DNA from 2 places in the Luteococcus sp. H91 genome. Region 1 is predicted to be linked to the other one. Evidence: predicted binding sites of a transcription regulator. Region 1 holds the regulator's gene; the other holds the start of a gene.

What was found. Region 1 encodes LexA, which represses DNA repair genes until DNA is damaged. Its sites were predicted from a motif close to TCGAACANNTGTTCGA; they were not measured.
Region 2: the regulator LexA is predicted to act here: its motif matches at 5,211-5,226, upstream of AAEX57_RS08425 (DUF222 domain-containing protein).

What each region holds. Positions count from the first base shown of each region.
Region 1 covers NZ_JBCDMV010000023.1:29,639-39,468, forward strand. The annotation lists gene AAEX57_RS12265 (RDD family protein) at 1-277, shown strand, start outside; gene AAEX57_RS12270 (hypothetical protein) at 357-752, opposite strand; gene lexA (transcriptional repressor LexA) at 1,030-1,833, shown strand; gene AAEX57_RS12280 (ATP-dependent DNA helicase) at 1,838-3,775, opposite strand; gene hflX (GTPase HflX) at 3,911-5,395, opposite strand; gene dapF (diaminopimelate epimerase) at 5,439-6,272, opposite strand; gene miaA (tRNA (adenosine(37)-N6)-dimethylallyltransferase MiaA) at 6,287-7,246, opposite strand; gene AAEX57_RS12300 (antitoxin) at 7,398-7,598, shown strand; gene AAEX57_RS12305 (glycoside hydrolase family 10 protein) at 7,683-9,266, opposite strand; gene miaB (tRNA (N6-isopentenyl adenosine(37)-C2)-methylthiotransferase MiaB) at 9,377-9,830, opposite strand, start outside.
Region 2 covers NZ_JBCDMV010000014.1:55,373-65,202, forward strand. The annotation lists gene pntB (Re/Si-specific NAD(P)(+) transhydrogenase subunit beta) at 1-1,370, shown strand, start outside; gene AAEX57_RS08415 (polysaccharide deacetylase family protein) at 1,461-2,576, opposite strand; gene AAEX57_RS08420 (RecQ family ATP-dependent DNA helicase) at 2,699-4,939, shown strand; gene AAEX57_RS08425 (DUF222 domain-containing protein) at 5,321-6,757, shown strand; gene AAEX57_RS08430 (maleylpyruvate isomerase N-terminal domain-containing protein) at 7,083-7,670, opposite strand; gene pepN (aminopeptidase N) at 7,716-9,830, shown strand, end outside.

The DNA of each region.
Region 1 (9,830 bases):
CATCCTCATGCTCCTCGCGTGGGCCTGGTTCTTCTACAACATGGTCTACCGGGACGGCAAGAATGGCGTCTCGGTCGGCCGCCAGGTGATGGGCACCAAGCTGGTCAGAGAGGAGACCGGCCAGCCGATCGGCCCACTGAAGGCCTTCCTGCGCCAGCTCGCCCATTTCATCGACGCGATCATCTGTCTTGTCGGCTACCTCTTCCCGCTGTGGGACAAGAAGCGCCAGACCATCGCGGACAAGATCGTCGGCACTCTGGTGATCGACACCAAGTAGGCACAGCCAAGCGGCTCCCCGCGAAGGCCCCGACCCCTTTGACCAGTTCAATTGGGTCGGGGCCTTCGCTGCGCGCGGGCTAGCTCTGCAGGCTGGCGGCGACGCTCTGCTGCGGCGCGCCCTCTTCCAGCGGTGCATTGCTCACGCTGAAGAAGGAGACCAGGCCGATCACGACGGTGGCGACCGCAATCACGGCCAACAGGATGACGATGGCCAGGATCCCGCGATCGGTCAGCTGCACCCGCGTGCCGGAACCGGCCGGGGCGGGGACGGTGCGCCTCGGCAGCGGGACGTCCAGCACGAGCTGGACGGGGACGCCGTGCCCACCCGGAGCAACCGGCTGGAGCGGACGGCCACCCGGGGCGGCCAGCCCCTGCGGACGAGCCTGGGGCCCCCGCAGCTGCGGCTCACGCACGCGGCGGCGGGTCGGAGCCGGGGTGACGGCCTCGGCCTTGGCAATCAGCGATGCACTCATGGTTACTCCTTGGTCTTGGGCGAACCTGCTCGAGGACCCATCCGGCCTTCGAACGAGTGTTCGACACAAATACTAGCGCCCCCGTCCGATCCATTCAAACAGTCGTTCGAATGGCGTGCCGTCTCCTCCGGGGAAGACCACCCGATCGAGGGTTAGCATGAGTCAAACAGGCGCCTCTGACATTTTTTGCGGGACGCCTGATGCCACACCCAGGAAGAGCCCGACACACCTCGAACAAGCGTTTGAATCGAACACCTGTGGAGTCTAGGATTGAGCCATGGCGACAGGCGACGAGAAGAAGACCGGCAAGAAGGGCAAGCGCCCCGTGGGCCGCCCCACCAATGAGCAGGTTCGTCGGGAACTGGCAGGCCGTGGACGGATCAAGATGCTGCCCGACGGCCCGGTCGACGTCGACGGCCTGAGCGGACGCCAGCGACGAATGCTGGAGATCATCCGCGACTCGCTGGCCACCCACGGCTACCCGCCGAGCTTCCGGGAGATCGGCGACGCCGCCGGCCTGGCCAGCTCCTCCAGCGTCGCCCACCAGCTGAAGCAGCTGGAGCTCAAGGGCTTCATCCACCGCAAGCCCGGCCAGCCGCGCGCGATGGAACTGCACCTACCCAATTCGCTCAAGGCGCAGCATGAAGCGTCCGCCCCCACCGCCGAACCCACCGGGGACATCACCGGGATCAACGATGCCTTCCCCAGTGCGGTGAACGTGCCCATGGTCGGCCGGATCGCCGCCGGCGGCCCGATCCTGGCCGAGGAACACCTCGAGGAGGTCTTCCCGCTGCCCAAGCAGCTGGTCGGTGACGGCGTCACCTTCATGCTGGAGGTGCACGGTGACTCGATGGTGGAGGCCGCCATCTGCGACGGCGACTGGGTGGTGGTCCGGCAGCAGCCCGACGCCAACAATGGAGACATCGTCGCGGCGCTGCTGGACGACGAGGCCACCGTCAAGACGCTGAAGAAGACCCCCGGCCAGGTCTGGCTGCTGCCGCACAACGAGTCCTACTCCCCCATTGACGGCAACCACGCGAAGATCCTGGGCAAGGTGGTCGCGGTCCTGCGCCGCGTCTGATCGACTATTCCCGCGCGGCCTGCAGGCGTCGTAGCGCCTGGACGGCAACCTCCCGATCCCGGGTCATCCAGAAGTCCGGCATCGATGCGCGCAGGAAGCCGCCATAGCGGGCGGTCACCAGCCTGGGATCCAGCACCGCCACCACGCCCTTGTCGCTGACCCGTCGGATCAGCCGGCCGGCGCCCTGGGCCAGCAGCAGCCCGGCATGGGTGGCCGCCACCGACATGAAGCCATTGCCGCCGGCCTCGGCCACCGCCTGCTGGCGGGCCTGCATCAGCGGGTCGTCGGGGCGCGGGAAGGGAATCTTGTCGATGATCACCAGCTCGCAGGTCTCGCCCGGCACGTCGATCCCCTGCCAGAGGCTGACGGTGCCGAACAGGCAGACCTCCGGCTCCGCCACGAAACGTCGGGTCAGCTCGGAGAGCTGGGCGTCGCCCTGGCACAGGATGGTCATCTTGGGCAATTGCTTGCGGACGTGTGCGGCGGCGGTCTCGGCGGCCTTCTGCGATGCGAACAGCCCCAGGGTGCGGCCGCCCGCCGCCCAGACCAACTCGGCGACCTCGCTCAGCGCCTCCTGGGTGATCCCGTCGCGCCGTGGATTGGGCAGTCCGGTGGCGCAGTACAGGATGCCCTGCCGCTGGTAGTTGAACGGGGTGCCGACGTCCAGCGCCCGCCAGGCCAGCGGGTTGTCCGGATCGTGCCGCTCCCCCTCCAGCCGGTCCGCCTTCCGCAGCCCGATCTGCCCGGCCACCTGGTTGAAGTCGCCGCCGATCTTCAGCGTCGCCGACGTCATGATGGTGGTCGCCTCGCCCAGCACCCGCTCGCGCATCAACCCGGCGACGCTCAGCGGCGCCACCTGCGCCTGCCGCCCGAAGCGTTCCCGCTCGCTCACCCAGACCACGTCATTGCTGCTGAGCGCCGCCATCCGCTCGGCGATGTCGAAGACCTCCTTGACGGCGCTGGCGGCCTGCTGCTGTTCGGGGTCGACGTCCTTCTTGCCCTTCTCGGCCTTGCTGCCCAGCCCGGTGACCACCCGGCGGGAGACGTCGCGAATGGTCTCGAACGCGGTGGTGGCGGCGCACGGCTGGGTGATCCGAGCCAGCTCGGTGTCCTCCAGCGCGGCGGCCAGGATGTCGCCGCATTCCAGGAATTCCAGCCCCAGGTCATCGCTCAGCCACGGCAGCGCCCGCTTGGCGACGCGTTCCACGGTCTGCGGGCTGAGCTCGTCGCTGGCGGCGCCGGTGACCCGGCTGACCAGTTCGTGCGCCTCGTCGATGATCACGATGTCGTGCTCGGGCAGGGCGGTGCCCCCATGCATCGCGTCGATCGCCAGCAGCGCGTGGTTGGTGACCACCAGATCCGATCCGCGCGCCTTCTCCCGGCTGGCCTCGACGAAGCACTCGGTGCCGTAGGGGCAGCGCTGCACGCCGAGGCATTCCCGCACCGGCATGGAGACCAGGCCCCAGGCGCGCGGGGTGTGGGCGGGGGCGTCGTCCTTGTCCGCCAGTCCCTTGGTCTTGATCTGTTCCTCGGCCCAGTCGCGCAGCATCAGCACCTCGGCGCCCAGCACGGATTCCGCGTCGGCCTTGGACTGCTTCAGGTTGGCGGCCAGATCAGCACCGCCCAGCAGGGTGTCCTGCTCGTCGACCACCCCGTCGCGGATCTTGAGCAGGCAGGCGTAGTTGGTGCGGCCCTTGAGAATGGCGTGCTTGGGCTCCCGGCCGGTGACCTGGGCGACGGCCTTGAGCGCATTGGGGATGTCGGTATTCGCCAACTGGGCCTGCAGCGCCAGGGTGGCGGTGGCGATCACGATCCGTTGCTGGCTGCCCTGCACGTGCAGCAGCGCCGGCGCCAGGTAACCGAGCGACTTGCCGGTGCCGGTGCCGGCCTGCACCAGCAGGTGTTCCCCGGTGTCAATGGCCCGTTCGATGGCTTCGGCCATCCGTTGCTGGCCCTCGCGCGGGGTGCCGCCGATCGCCGCGACCGCCGCCTGCAGCACCTCGGCGGAGGTGTGCTTGGCGGCGGTCTGGTCGGTCTGGTTCTCCTCGGCGTCGGGCACCGATCCAGCCTACCCGGATCAGCTGGCGAAGGGCTCCAGCTCACCGGCCAGCTCGGGGTGCACCCGGGCCACCACGCGGGTGCCCTCGCCGGTGTGCTCGATGGTGATGAACTGCCCATTGCGATGGATCTTGTCCACCAGGTCACCCCGCTCGTAGGGGATCAATGCCTCGATGCTGATCTCCGGGCTGGGCAGCCGGCTCTCGGCGACGGCGCGCAGCTGGTCGACGCCCTGCCCGGTACGGGCGGAGACGAAGATCGCCTCCGGGTACTGGGTGCGCAGCATCTGCAGCGCCTCGGTGCTGGCCTGATCGGTCTTGTTGATCACCAGCTGCTCGGGCACGTCCCCGGCGTCGATGTCGTTCAGCACGGTGCGCACCGCCTGGATCTGGCCCACCGGATCCGCGTCGGAACCGTCGACGATGTGCAGCAGCAGGTCGGCCTGGGCGGATTCCTCCAGCGTCGACTTGAAGCTCTCCACCAGGTCGTGCGGCAGGTGACGGACGAAACCGACGGTGTCGGTCAGGGTGTAGACCCGGCCGTCCGGCGTGGTGTGCCGACGCGTCGTCGGGTCCAGGGTGGCGAACAGGGCGTCCTCCACCAGCACCCCGGCGTCGGTCAACCGGTTCAGCAGGGAACTCTTGCCGGCATTGGTGTAGCCGACGATCGCGATCGACGGGATCCGGTTGCGCTTGCGGTCAGCGCGCTTGTTCTCCCGGGTGGCGTCCAGCTCGCGCATCCGCTTGCGCAGGATGGCGACCCGGGTGTTGATCCGGCGACGATCGGTCTCGATCTTGGTCTCACCGGGGCCACGGCCACCGATGCCAGCGCCGCCCGCCGCCCGGCCACCGGCCTGACGGGAGAGGTTGCCACCCCAGCCGCGCAACCGCTGGCGCAGGTACTGCAGCTGGGCCAGCTCCACCTGGGTCTTGCCCTCCACGCTCTCGGCGTGCTGGGCGAAGATGTCCAGGATCAGCGCGGTGCGATCGATCACCTTCACCCGCACCCGGTCCTCCAGGTTGCGCAGCTGTGCGGGTTGCAGCTCACCGTCGCAGATCACAGTGTCGGCGCCGGTGGCCACCACCACCTCGCGCAGCTCGTCCACCTTGCCGCGGCCGATGTAGGTGGCCGGGTCGGGCGACTTGCGTCGCTGGATCAGCCCTTCGAGCACCTGGGCGCCGGCGGTCTCCGCCAGCGCCTTCAGCTCGGTCATGGCATTCTCGGCGTCCTGTTCGGTGCCGGTGGTCCAGACGCTGATCAGCACGACGCGTTCCAGCTGCAGGTCTCGGTATTCGACCTCGCTGATGTCTTCCACCTGGGTGGACATGCCAGCGACGCGCTTCAGCGAGAGTCGTTCGGCCAAGTCCAGTTGCAGGCCGTCATGATCGTAGTCGGCGGCCAGCGCCTCGGGGTCTTCGCCGTCTGGATCGACGTCGAGGTCCTCGTAGAGGTCGTCGAAGTCGTCGGGCTCGGGGCTGGGGTCAGGGTAACGGCGTGGAGTCATCGTTGGACAAGCTTGTCACCCCGGCCCAGGCAATGCCAGCCAATTACAGCGAATCGGGCAGCCAGGCCTCGCCTCGGGCGACGATCACGGCGGGGCCGGTGAGCATCGCCCGGTCCCCGGCCAACTCCACGGTCAGCCAACCGCCGGGCACATCCACCCGGATCTCGCCGTCGCCCAGCGCGGCGCGCCGAGCGTACGCGGCGGCGGCCGCGACGGTGCCGGTGCCACAGCTCAGGGTCTCCCCCGCGCCGCGCTCGTGCACCCGCATCCGCATGTGCCGCTCCTCCAGCACCTCGACGAATTCCACATTGGTGCCGTGCGGATAGCGCTCGGCCGGGCTCCAGCTCGGCTCCCGGGTGAGGTCCAGGCCGTCCAGCTCCTGCCCGTCGGCCAGGAAGCACACGGCATGTGGATTGCCGACACTGACCTCGGTGGCCTGCCAGCTGCAGTCCCCGGTGGTGATCTCCACCGGCTCGTCGGCCAGCGTGACGGTGCCCAGATCGGTCCGGATCCGGCCGTCGATCAGCGGCCAGGCGTGGCGCAGGCCGGCGCGGGTGGCGACGGTGATCTGTTCACCGGCCGCCATGTCCTCCTCCAGCAGGTAGCGGATGAAGACCCGCAGACCGTTGCCGCACATCTCGGCGATCGAGCCGTCGGCATTGCGGTAGTCCATGAACCACAGGTCCGGGTCGCCCTCCCATTCCGGGATGGAGCTGGCCAGGGTGACGCGCAACAACCCGTCGCCGCCGATCCCGCCGCGCCGGTCGCACAGGTAGCGCACGTCGGCATCGCTCATCTTGACCATGCCGTGCCGGTCCCGCAGGATCACGAAGTCGTTCTTGGTGCCGTGCCCCTTGGCGAAACTCCATTTCCTCATGCGATCAACGCTACTCACTGCTCGACGTCGCCGAGCTCGGGGTCCACGCCGTCGAGTGCGGACAGGGCGGCCGCCACGATGGTCTCGGCATTGGTCGGGTCGCCGGCCGCCAGCCAGACGATCCGAGGGTCGCGCCGGAACCAGCCCAATTGCTTGCGGGCAAATTTGCGGGTACCACTCTTGGTGCGTTCCCGGGCCTCGTGCTCGGTCAGCTCCCCATCCAGGAATTGCAGCACCTGCCGGTAGCCCAGGGCCCGCGAGGCGGTCAGCCCGTCGCGCAGGCCCTGCGGCACCAGGGCCTCCACCTCGGCCACCAGGCCGTCGGCCCACATCTGCTCCACCCGCTCGTCGATCCGGCGGTCCATGGTCTCCCGGTCGAGTTCCAGCCCGAACTGCAGCACGCCGGCAACGGCATAGCTCCACTCGGGGAGCGTTGGGGTGAACCCTCCGGTGAGCTCCAGCACCTCCAGCGCCCGCACGATCCGGCGCCCATTGCCCGGCAGGATTCCGGCGGCGACGACGGGACTGCGCTGGGCCAGTTCGGCATGCAGGGCCTCGGCTCCCAGCTGAGCCAACCGATCCTCGTAGCGCGCCCGGACCCGGGGATCGGTGCCCGGGAAGCTGAACTCGTCCAAGATGGCATGCACGTAGAGCGCCGACCCGCCGACCAGGACGGGCAGCACCTCGCGCTCGCGCAGCTCGGCGATGATCTCGCGGGCCTGCTTCTGGAATTCCGCCACCGAGGCGGGCTGGGTCACCTCGCAGCAGTTGACCAGGTGGTGCTTGACCAGCGTGAGCTCCGCTGCCCTTGGTTTGGCCGTGCCGATGTCCATCCCGCGATAGATCAACATCGAGTCGGAATTGACGATCTCACTGGGTACACCCCGCTCACGCAGCGCGAGGGCGACCTCGATGGCCAGGCTGGACTTGCCCGAGGCGGTGGGGCCGTTGATCACGAGCAGTGGGAGGGTCACACCCCCATTGTGGCCGCGACACGCCCGTCGGCCCAAGATGTTTGCCATTCAGCTGCCAGCGGATGCCGTTGAAAGGCGGACCACGCGGCGCGACGATGGAGGTGGAAGCCACCCCAAAGGGGGTGTCGCCCCACGAACCTAGGAGTACCGCATGGGAATCTTCGACAAGGCCAAGGATGCGCTGACCGGCAATGCCGACAAGGCGCGCGACGCTGTCAACAGCCACGAGGCGCAGGTTGACCAGGGCGTCGACAAGGCCGGTGACTTCGTCGACGGCAAGACCGACGCCAAGTACGCCGACAAGGTGGACCGGGGCCAGGACTTCATCAAGGACAAGACCGGCAACCTGTGATCCTCACCGATCACCCAGGACACGACGGCGGGGCGGATGCGACGGCATCCGCCCCGCCGTCGTCCTGGGCCGGGTGACGCCGGTTCAGCGAACCAGGGTGACCGCCGATTCGTTGGAGCCGCGATCCACCGCGCTCACCAACCAAGCGGCATTGCCGCGCTGGGCGGCCGGGATGGTCCAACGCCCGGTGTTGTTCACCACGGCGGCGACGAAGCGCGTGTCCGCCAGGTCACAGCCGTTCACCCGGCCCGGCTTCACCACCCGGTAGATGACCAGCTGGGTGGCCCCCGGAGCCTGGATCCGCAGGTCATTGCCCACCCGTTTCACCGACGGGGCGGCCGGTGCCCGGGAATCCAGCCAGGGCGTGCGGGGAGTGAGGGCCGGCTTGCCGTACCACTCTCGAGCCACGATCCGGTGGGCATCGAGCTTGTTGGCCCGCACCGATGAGGCGTCGAAGAACATGTGCCCCTGCAGTACTGCACGGCCGCGCGCATCGCGCTGCTTGCTGACCAGCTCCAGATGGGAGACCAGCTCCCGGCTGTTGCGCCACGCCTTGTCACCCGGGGCTCCGACCTTGTAGCTGGCCTCCCCCAGGTAGACATTCGATCGTGGACTCTGCCGGGCCAGATCCGCCCACCACTGGGTCACCGTGCCATAGCGGGCCGCCTTCAGGCTGCGCGACCAGTAGACCTGCGGCACCAGGTAGTCCACCATGCCGGCCCGTAGCCAGGTGCGGGTGTCGGCGTACAGGTCGTCGTAGGTCTCCACCCCGGCCGTGGTGGCCGATCCACGCGAATCGGTCTGGGCATTGCGCCAGACCGCAAAGGGCGAGACGCCCAGCTGGGTGCCGGGACGGGTCCGCTGGATGGCCTTGCGGGTGTCGCTGATCAGCAGGTTGATGTTGGAGCGGCGCCATGCGGCCAGCCCCATCGACTTGCCGTAGCGGGCATAGGTGGCGCTGTCGTTGAAGCTCTTGCCGCTGACCGGGTAGGGGTAGAAGTAGTCGTCGAAGTGCACGGCGTCGACGTCGTACTTCGCCACCATCTCCGTGATGGTGTCCACCACGTGCTTGCGCACCTGCGGCAGGCCGGGGTTGTAGTACAGCTTGCCGCCGTAGGAGACCGTCCAGTCCTTGTGTTTGCGGGCGGGATGGCTGGCGGACAGCTTCTTGCCCGTGGCGTCCTGCGCCACCCGGTAGGGATTCACCCAGGCATGCAGTTCCAGCCCGCGCTGATGGGCCTGCTGGACGGCGAAGGCCATCGGGTCCCAGCCCGGATTGCGGCCCTGGGTGCCGGTGAGCCAGTGCGACCAGGGCTCGCGCTTGCTGGGCCAGAAGGTGTCGGCGGTGGGACGCACCTGCAGGACCACCGCATTGTGGCCATTACGTTTGGCCAGCTCCAGCAGGCCGATCAGCTCGGCCTGGGACTGCTTTGGGGACAGGCCGGCGCGGCTGGGCCAGTTCAGGTTGCTGACCGACGCGATCCACATGGCCCGCATGCTGTGCTTGGCCAGCTTCGGATTCACGCTGCAGGTGCTGGCATCACCCGGCTGGTAGACCCGTTTGGGGGCCGCGCTGGCGGATGCGGGGGCCACTCCGCCGGCCAACAGCGTGGCCAGCAGGGCGACGGGGAGGGCCTGACGGGCGCGAAGGCCTGGGCGTCGGGGCATCGGGGATCCTCTCGGTGGGGCGCCGATCGGGGGCTCGACGCGCATCGGAGGTCAGGTTAGACAGCAGTGGTGAATTTCGGCTGAACGACTCACCGGCGCCCCGGCGAGCGTCAGTTCTTCGGCAGGCCGAAGGTTGGCATCCCCAGCCCGACGCCCTTCGGGGCGGGCGGGGCGTCGTGCCGGGCCTGCCAGGCGTCGCCGCCGCGGGTGCGGCGCAGGTTGCTGATCCCGCCATCCGCATTGAGGTGGTGCGGGGCGGCGTGGCTGATGATGGTGGTGGCGATGTCGCCGGGGCGCGGGCGCTCGGCCGGATCGGTCGGAACCGCGACGTGCACCAGCCGATTGTCCCGGGCGCGGCCGCTCATCCGCTGGGTCTCGGCATCCTTCTTGCCCTCCCCCGCGGCGAACATCACCTCCACCTCGGTGCCTTCCAGCTTCTGGTTCTCCTGCCAGGCGGTGCGGTTCACCAGCTCCAGCAGCCGTTCGTAGCGCTCCTGGACGACCGGCTTGGGCACCTGGTTGGCCATCACACCGGCCGGGGTACCGGGGCGGATCGAATACTGG
Region 2 (9,830 bases), on a different contig from region 1:
TGTTCATCCTTGCCCTGCAGGGGCTGAGCAAGCATGAGACCGCCAAGCGCGGCAATGCCCTGGGCGTGCTGGGCATGATCCTGGCCCTGGTGGCCACCAACTTCTACATGGGCTGGACAGACATCCAGGGCGACGGCGCGGATCTGGTGGCCGTGGCGCTGTTGGTGGCGGCCGTCGGCGCCGGTGCCGCGATCGGCATCCGCAAGGCGCTGAAGGTGGAGATGACCGGCATGCCCGAGCTGATCGCGCTGCTGCACTCCTTCGTCGGTGCCGCCGCTGTCCTGGTGGGGTTCAACTCCTACCTGGATTCGCCGCACGCCAATGCCTTCCACCTGACCGAGGTGGCACTGGGCATCTTCATCGGTGCGGTCACCCTGACCGGCTCGATCGTTGCCTGGGGCAAGTTGAACGGCAAGTTCGCCTCGAAGCCGTTGGCCCTGCCCGGCCGCAACCTGTTGAACCTGGCCGCGCTGATCGCCATCATCGTGCTCACCGTGGTCTTCGTGCAGGCCCCGTCGCTGATCTGGCTGGTGCTGATCACCATCATCTCGCTGCTGCTCGGCGTGCACCTGGTGGCCTCCATCGGCGGCGCGGACATGCCCGTGGTCATCTCGATGCTGAACTCCTACTCCGGCTGGGCGGCGGCCTTCAGCGGTTTCATGCTGAACATGAACGTGCTGATCATCACCGGCGCCCTGGTGGGTGCCTCCGGCGCCATCCTGAGCTACATCATGTGCAAGGCGATGAACCGCTCCTTCATCTCGGTGATCCTGGGCGGCTTCGGTGACTCGACGTCGACCGGGCCGGTGGTGGAGGGTGAGCACACCGAGATGAGCGCCGCCGAGGTGGCGGCCGCCCTGGCCGATGCGAAGAGCGTCATCATCGCTCCCGGCTACGGCATGGCCGTTGCCCAGGCGCAGTATCCCGTCGCGGAGTTGACCAGGGCGATGGAGGCCAATGGCACCCAGGTGCGCTTTGCCATCCACCCCGTCGCGGGGCGCCTGCCCGGCCACATGAACGTGCTGCTGGCGGAGGCTCACGTGTCGTATGACATCGTGATGGAGATGGACGAGATCAACGACGACTTCGCCGACACCGACGTCGTGCTGGTGATTGGCGCCAATGACACCGTCAACCCGGCCGCGATGGAGCCCGGGTCGCCGATCTCCGGCATGCCGGTGCTCAAGGTGTGGGAGGCCCGCAAGGTGGTCGTCTTCAAGCGCTCAATGAGCGCGGGTTATGCCGGTGTGCAGAACCCGCTGTTCTTCCGAGAGAACAGCTCGATGTGCTTCGGCGACGCCAAGGCGACGGTGCAGGCGATCCTGTCCGCGCTGCCGACGGGCGCGCAGCAGGGCGCGCTTGGCGCCTGAGCGAGGCACGCAGGCAAGAGCAGGACCGGCCCTCGTTCCCAGCGGAACGGGGGCCGGTCCAGTTCGCGCTTGTCGGCCGGGCCGGGCCGATCAGGAGATCACGCCAAAGCTGTAGCCCTGCTTGCGCAGGTTCTTGATGATGGTGGGCAGCGAATCGACGGTCAGTGGATTCGGGTGGAAGTCATGCATCAGCACCACCAGCACCTTGTCCTTGTCCGCGCCATGGGCACGGGCCGTGCGCTGAACATTGGTGATCATGTCCCGGGTGGAACCATGCGGGACGCTGGCATCGGCGTCGCCATTCATCGAATTCCAGTCGATGTAGCTCATCCCACGCTTGGCCAGCATGGCGTCGGAGGGGCCCATCCGCTTCCACGACTGGTGACCGCCTGGGTAGCGGAAGGCGCCGGTCTGGAAGTCCGGCCCGACGGCGGAGCGCACGGCGGCCAGTGCCCAGTCCAGGTCACAGGAGACATTCGTCGGGGATCCGACGCCGCCCGGGTAGAGGTAACGGTAGTGATGGCCGTAGGAGTGGATGGCGATCGAATGGCCCTCCGCCACCTGCTGCTGCACGAGTTGCGCGTTGTGCTCGCCGATCTGCCGGGCGACCACGAAGAAGGTGGCTGGCACCTTCCCTTCGCGCAGGATCCTGAGCACCTGCGGGGTGGTGACGCCGTTGGGGCCGTCGTCGAAGGTGAGGAAGGCGATCTTCTTCTTGGGCTGCGGTGCCTTGTGGTTCATCCATGCGAAGACCTGCTTGGCCGGGTAGGCGTAGCCCTGCGCGATCGGGGCATGGTTCGTGCCCGGCTTGAGCTGGCGGTCGGCCGGCCAGGCGGTGTTGGTGGGCTTGCCGGCGGGGCTCATGGCGGTGGGGCCAATGGTGATCCCGGGCAGCGCGCACGTGGGCTTGACCAGCTTCTTGTTGGGCCGGTCGTTGTTCACCTTGGTGACCGGGGTGAGCACCAGCGGCCCCTGGTCAACCACCTTCGACGGCCCCGTGGGGGTGGGCTTGGGCGTCGGCGTGGCCGAAGTCGGCTCGACGGCACTGGCCGAGGCGGAGGAGGCCATGACGGGCTGCACCGTGGCACCAGACTCCGTGTGTGCGCAACCGCCGAGGGCCAGGCTGGCGGTCAGGGCAAAGCCGACGGCCAGCCTGAGCGGCTGACTGCTGGGGTGCTCGGTGGTGGTGTGATGGCGCGTTGTCATGACGAGTGCCAGGTCCTTGGAAGTGGGCGTCGCGAGTCCTCTCGGTTGTATCACGCGACGGGGCCGCGAACGGGCCCGGATGGGCCGACGAAAATGTCGGTGCTGGCTCCTAGGGTGGAGCCATGAGCCAGCACCCGTTCGATGAGCCTCCCGCCGATGAATTTCCGCCCGACGAGGAGTGGTTGCCGCCCGCCGATGTGGAGTCCGCACGCCCGGCCCCGCGGACACCGGGGGTGGTGCCGGACAAGCGTCGTCAGACGTTGTCGGGCCAGACGGTGGCGGAGCAGGCGCTGGGCGTGCTGCGACGGTTGGTGGGGCGTGAGGACGTCACCTTCCACGACGGGCAGCTGGAGGCCGTGCTGGCCCTGGTGGAGAAGCGGGAACGGGCCCTGGTGGTGCAGCGCACCGGCTGGGGCAAGTCCGCCGTGTACTTCGTCGCCACCGCGTTGCGTCGGGCGCAGGGGGCCGGCCCGACGGTGATCGTCAGCCCGCTGCTGGCGCTGATGCGGGACCAGATTGCCGCCGCCGAAAGGGCAGGGGTGTCGGCCGTCACGATGAATTCGGCCAATGCGACGGACTGGGCAGAGGTCTCCGGGGCGCTGGCCCGCGACGAGGTGGACGTGCTGCTGATCAGCCCGGAACGGCTGAACAACCCCAGCTTCCGGGCCGAACAGCTGCCCGATCTGGCGGCGCGCTGTGGCCTGCTGGTGGTGGACGAGGCACACTGCATCTCCGACTGGGGGCACGACTTTCGGCCCGACTACCGACGGATCAAGGACCTGCTGGTGGACCTACCGGCCCAGACGCCGGTACTGGCCACCACCGCCACCGCCAATTCCCGCGTGGTGGCCGACGTCGCGGAGCAGCTGGGCGCCGGCGGGCACCGGGTGCTCACCATCCGCGGGCCGCTCTCCCGGGAATCACTGCGGCTCGGGGTACTGCGCCTGCCGCACGCCGAGACCCAGCTGGCCTGGCTGAGTGCCCATCTGGGGGACTTCGACGGTTCGGGGATCATCTACACGCTGACCGTCTCCGCCGCCGAAGACGTCGCCCGGGCGCTGACCGAGGCCGGCTACGCGGTGAAGGCCTACACGGGGCGCACCGACACCGCCGAGCGGGAGCAGTTGGAGAATGCGTTGCGCGGCAATGAGCTGAAGGCGCTGGTGGCCACCTCCGCATTGGGGATGGGCTTCGACAAACCTGATCTTGGTTTCGTGATCCATCTGGGGGCGCCCAGCTCACCCGTCGCCTACTACCAGCATGTCGGCCGTGCGGGGCGTGGTGCTGTCAATGCCGACGTGCTGCTGCTGCCGTCGGCGGCGGATCGGGACATCTGGCACTACTTCGCGACGGCCTCCATGCCCGACCAGGGGCAGGCCGCGGCGGTGATCCAGGCCTTGTCCGAGGCGGGCCGACCGCTCTCGACGGCGGCGCTGGAGACCATCGTCGACGTGCGCCGCACCAGGCTGGAACTGTTGTTGAAGGTGCTGGACGTGGACGGGGCGGTGCAGCGGGTGAAGGGTGGCTGGACGGCCACCGGCCAGCCGTGGGTCTACGACGCTGAACGCTACGCCCGGGTGGCCCAGGCCCGGCAACGGGAACAGCAGTTGATGGTGGACTACCAGCAGGGCGATCGCTGCCGGATGGCCTTCCTCACCGAGGCACTGGATGATCCGGAGGCGCGCGACTGCGGTCGGTGTGATGTGTGCGCGGGGCAGTGGTTCGATCCGTCGCTGCCCGACGCCGCGGTGGTGGCTGCTCGCAATGCGTTGGACCGGCCCGGGGTGCTGCTGGAGCCGCGCGCCCAATGGCCCACCGGGATGGACCGGCTGGGCGTGCCGGTGAAGGGCAAGATCAAGGACGGCCCCGAACTGGGGCGAGTGTTGGCCCGGTTGACCGATCTTGGCATGGGGCAGCGACTGCGCGCCCTGCTGGCCGAGCCCGACGCGCCGCTGCCCGACGAGGTGCTGCGCGCCTGCATCCCGGTGCTGCGGGAGTGGGACTGGGCCGAGCGCCCGGTGGCCGTGGCGCACGTGCCCTCCCGCGCCCATCCGCGGCTGGTGGGTTCCCTGGCCTCCGGGCTGGCGGGGCTGGGCCGGATGGCTGATCTTGGTGCTCTTGATCTTGCCGACGGTGGCCCGACCGGGGAGCCCGGCGGCAATTCGGCCTTCCGGCTGGCCGGCATCTGGGATCGGATCGTGGTGGGGCCCGGTCTGGCCGGTCAGGTTGCTGCGGTACCCGGCCCGGTCCTGCTGGTCGACGACCTGGTGGACTCCCGCTGGACCATGACGGTGGCCGCGACGGCGCTACGCCAGGCCGGTGCCCCCGCCGTCCTACCCTTCGCCCTCGCCCTCCAGGCGTGATCTCTTCGGGGCAGCGAGTTCATGCGTGAGGCGGGGTCGAGGACGGGCCGCGGAGCGGTCCTCCGAGACTCCGCAGAGTCGACAAGCCAAAGCCAGAGGGGGGCAAGAGCTGAGCGTTGGGTTGGTGGGTCGGGGCGGAGGCGCTGAGATGGTTGAAACCCGGCCACGCGCGGATCTGAACCCTCTGCAGGGAGGAGGGAGGGGACGCCGCAGCCCCGACCCACCAACCCAACGCGGACGCAACCACACTCTCACAAACCCACTGGGAAACTAGGAAAAATGTTCGAAACATGACAAAGAATTACCTTGTTGAGTAGAGCAAGATGAAGTAGAATAAGTTGCATCAACAGCAGCGCTGATCATCTCGGGGGAGGTGTCCACATGAGCACATCCGACAGCACGAATCTGACCTCTGCGCAGACGGTGGACGCGATGCTGAGCGCCCGTCGCCGCTCCTGGATGGCCGAGGCCGATCACTTCCTGCTCGCGGCGCACTTCGCCGATCTGCACTCCACCGTCGATGACGAGCCGGGCGAGGCAGGTCGGCCGGTTTGCCTGCACGGCGAACGCCTGCTGCAGCTCGGTGATGACGGGACGCCGCTGGTGGCGGAGTTCGCGCCGCTGGAACTGTCGGCGGCCTTGGATGTGACTCGCGAGTCCGCGGAGCGGCTGATCGGTGATGCGTTGTCCTTGCGGCACCGGATGCCCGGCCTGTGGGAGAAGGTTGAGCAGGGTTTCCTGCGGGTCGTCGTCGCACGGAGCATCATCGCCATCGCCCAGCGCCTGCCCCTGGCTCAAGCGCGGGTGCTGGATCGGGACCTGACTCCGCTGGTCGGCGGGGTGACGAACCATCGGCTGATCACCATCTGCGAGGCCAGGGTGCTCGAGCTCACTCCGGAGTCCGAGGCGCAGAGTGCCCATGAGGCGGCGCTGGCCTCGCGCGGGGTGTGGCTGGATCCCTCACGGGACGGGGTGACGCATGTTGAGGCGCAGTTGCTGGCGTCGGATGCGATCTTCCTGGACGCGCAGCTGAACAGGATCGCGTCGATCCTGCGGCAGGGTGGGCGCAGCGAATCGTCGGATGTGCTGCGGGCGTCGGGGCTGGGCATGCTCGCCTCGCCCGCCCAGGCCTTGCAGTTCCTGCAGGCGAGCCTGCTGGATGAGGCGGATGATCCGCACTTGCCGCTGGCCGATACCGACGAGCCCGATGACCTCGTGGGTGCCGGGTGTCCGGCGGCGGGGCAGCGCGGGCACACCTGCGGGACGATCATGGTGGATCCGGAGCTGCTGCTGCCGCCCGCGTCGGTGGTGGTGCACCTGGAGGAGAACACCTTGGCCGAGCTGGACGGGATGGCCCGGGTCGAGCGGTGTGGTCCCGTGCTGGCGCAGTGGCTCGGGGAGTTGCTGGGACACACTCGGGTGACCTTGAAGCCGGTGATCGATCCGTCCGGGATCACTCCGTCGGACCGATACGAGATCAGCCATCGGATGCGGCAGGTGGTCTACGCCCGCAACCCGATCGAGGTCTTCCCCGGGTCGAAGAAGCTCGCCCAAGCATGTGATCTGGATCACACCATCGTCTGGCGCCCGCCCGATGGGGTGGCCGCCGAGGATCGGATGTTGACTCGGCCGGAGAATCTGGGGCCGCTGTCGCGCCGGGTTCACCGGGCCAAGACCTTCGGCGGCTTCCAGCTGCGGCAGCTGGCACCGGGGGTCTTCTTCTGGCGGACTCCGGACGGCTTCTGTTACCTCACGACGCCGGCGCGCTCCTGGATGGTGCACAACCCGGTCCGGGGCCACGACCTTGCCGTCACCTGATCCCGGTCAGCCCGAGCACTCACAAACCCCATCGACGGACAGGTTCCGCCCCCGACCCAAAGTCGAGGGCGGAGCCTGCGCGCGTTTGCGGACCTGCCCCTCGACAGGCTCGGTGGCCGGGGTGGGGGCCAGGGAATCAGCCACGGTGACCGAGCCTGTCGAGGCCCAAGTTCACGCTTTCGTGAGGCGGGGTCGAGGACGGGCCGCGGAGCGGTCCTCCGAGACTCCGCAGAGTCCACCAACCCAACGCGAACGCAACCCCGGAGCCCGGGATACACGAAGCCCGGACAACGCGGATGCAACCGCGAAGCCTGAGAAGGGAAGATCAGGCGTCCTCCGCCGGGGGAGTCCAGTACGGATCGCGGCCGATGAAGGCCATCAGCTTCTGCTCGCTGGAGGCATCGTCACCAACCGGCTGGCGCTCGCCGAACTCGCCCGAGGCGCGCAGCTGCGCTTCCTCCTTCTCCATCCCCTCCAGCATCGCCGCGCAGGTGGCGGCGTCCAGCCCGGACTGCTGGCCGGTGGCGACGGCCAGATCCCAGCTGTGCATGAAGACATCGCTGCTGTAGTACTTGTCGATGGCATCCACCAGCGGCATCTTGCCGAAGTGCTGATCGTCCAAGATCAACTCTTCGACCTTGGCATTGCTGAGCAGCATCTGCATCTGCTCGCAGTGGTGGTGCCAGATGTCGACCGGATCGGCGATGGTGCTGCCGATCTGTCCAAAGGTCACGCCCTCGACGGACCCGAACAGGCCACGGGACCATTCCACCAGGTGTTTCACGACGTCGAGTGCGGTCCAGCCCGGGACGGGGGTGGGTGCGCCCCAGTCGGACACGTGCTCGACGATCCGGGAGAAGTTTTTCGTCACTGCCGCGTGGCGTTCGGCCACGGCCTTGCGATCTTCGCTCATGCCCCCAGTCTGCCAATCGAAGCGCGGTTCTGCGAGCATGACCCAATGAGCCTGCAACATGTCGAGGCGATCCACCGCGCCCAGCTGCTGACCGTGCACCGCGTCGACGTCGATCTGGACCTGCGCGCCGCCGACCGCCCGGAGAACACCACCTTCACCAGCCTGACCAAGATCATCTTCGACTGCTCGCAAGCCGGGGCCAGCACCTTCCTGGACTTTCGCGGCAGCAGTTTGGACGAGTTGTGGCTGAATGGGGAACGGATTGCCCCGCAGTGGGAGGACGGCAGGATCCAGCTCACCAACCTCGCCCGGCACAATGTGCTGCAGGTCACCGGCACGATGGCCTTCAGCGACGACGGCGAGGGCCTGCACCGGCACGTCGACGCCAGCGATGGCCTGGTCTACCTCTACGCGATGAGCTTTCTGGATGCCGCCCCGCGCTGGTTCGGCTGTTTCGACCAGCCCGACCTGAAGGCCCGCCACAGCTTCACCGTCCGGGCACCGGAGAGTTGGCTGGTCAGAGGAAACACCCCCGCGACGGCCACCGCGCCGGGCTGCTGGCGGCTGGCCCCGGGCCAGCCGCTGCCGAGCTATCTGGTCACCCTGGTGGCCGGGCCGTGGGCGGAGGTCACCGCCAGCCATCCGTCGCCCACCGGCCCGATCGAATTGGGGCTGTATGCCAGGCAGAGCCTTGCCGACGAGCTGCACCGCGACGCCGACGAGCTCTTCCGGGTGACCGGCCAGTGCTTCGACGCCTACCACGAGCTCTTCGGGGTGCCCTACGCCTTTGGTGACTACCGGCAGGTCTTCGCCCCCGACTTCAACGCCGGGGCGATGGAGAATCCCGGTTGCGTCATCCTGCGCGAGCAGTACCTGCACCGCGGCGAGGCCACCCGCGCGCAGCGGGCCTCGCGCGCCGGCACCATCGCCCACGAACTGGCCCACCAGTGGTTCGGGAACCTGGTGACGATGCGCTGGTGGGACGAGTTGTGGCTGAACGAGTCCTTCGCCGAATACCTCGGCCACCGGATCTGCAGTCAGGCCACCGACTTCGAGCTGTGGACCGACTTCGGGTTGAGCCGCAAGCAGTGGGGCAGTGCCGCGGACCAGGCCCCCAGCACCCACCCCGTCGCCGGCAATGGCGCTGCGGATACCACCGCCGCCCTGGCGAACTATGACGGGATCAGCTACTCCAAGGGCGCCGCGGTGCTGCGCCAACTGGTCAGCTGGATGGGTGAGGAGCGGTTCTTCGCGGGCCTGCGCGCCCACTTCGACGCCCACGCCTTCGGCAATGCCACCATGGCTGACCTCGCCGGGGCCTGGCAGGCCCAGGGGGTGCAGGGCCTCGACGACTGGCTGCGAGTCTGGCTGGGAACCACCGGCCTGGACGTGCTCCGCGTGGTGGAGCATCCACTGCGGCTGGAGCGCACCGATACCGAGACCCCGCGGCCGCACGCGCTCACGGTCGCCAGCTTCACCCCCGACGGAAGCGAGCGGGACAGCAGCTTCCTGCACGTGGATCAGGACAGCACGCCGCTGGAACTCGCCGCCGAACCGGGAGACCTGGTGCTGCCCGACCCCGACGACCAGTGCTGGGCCCGCCTGCGGCCGGTCCTGCTGGGCGGGGAGCTGACCGACCTTGCCCTGTCCGCGGTGGCCTCGCCCACCGCCCGGGTGGCGGTGCTGGGTGCTCTGCGCGATGCCATTCGCAGCGCCGAAACCGACCCCGGCCAGGTCTTCGGGCTGCTCCTGCGGGAAGTCCCACGGGAGAAGGACGACACCATCCTGGACGCGGAACTGTCACTGGCACAGGAGTGCGCGGCCGCCTTCTGCCCACCGGCCGCCCGCGCCGGGCGTCGCGCCCGTCTGGCCGCCACTGTCGCCGCCCTGCTGGGCGACAGCGACCCAGCCAGCGACTGCCACCTGATCGCCCAGCGCGCCCTGCTGGCCTGCACCGATGACCGGGCGGTGCTCCAGGGGATGCTCGACGGTGAAACGCCCCGCCCGCTGGGGCCGGAGGACCGCTGGGCCGCCGTGCAGCGCCTGGCCCTGCTGGGCGCCGATCCGGCCATCATCACCGAGGAGGCCGCGCGGGACGGGTCCAGCGCCGGCCAGCTTGCGGCCCGGACCGCCCGAGCGCTGATCCCGTCGCAACAGGGC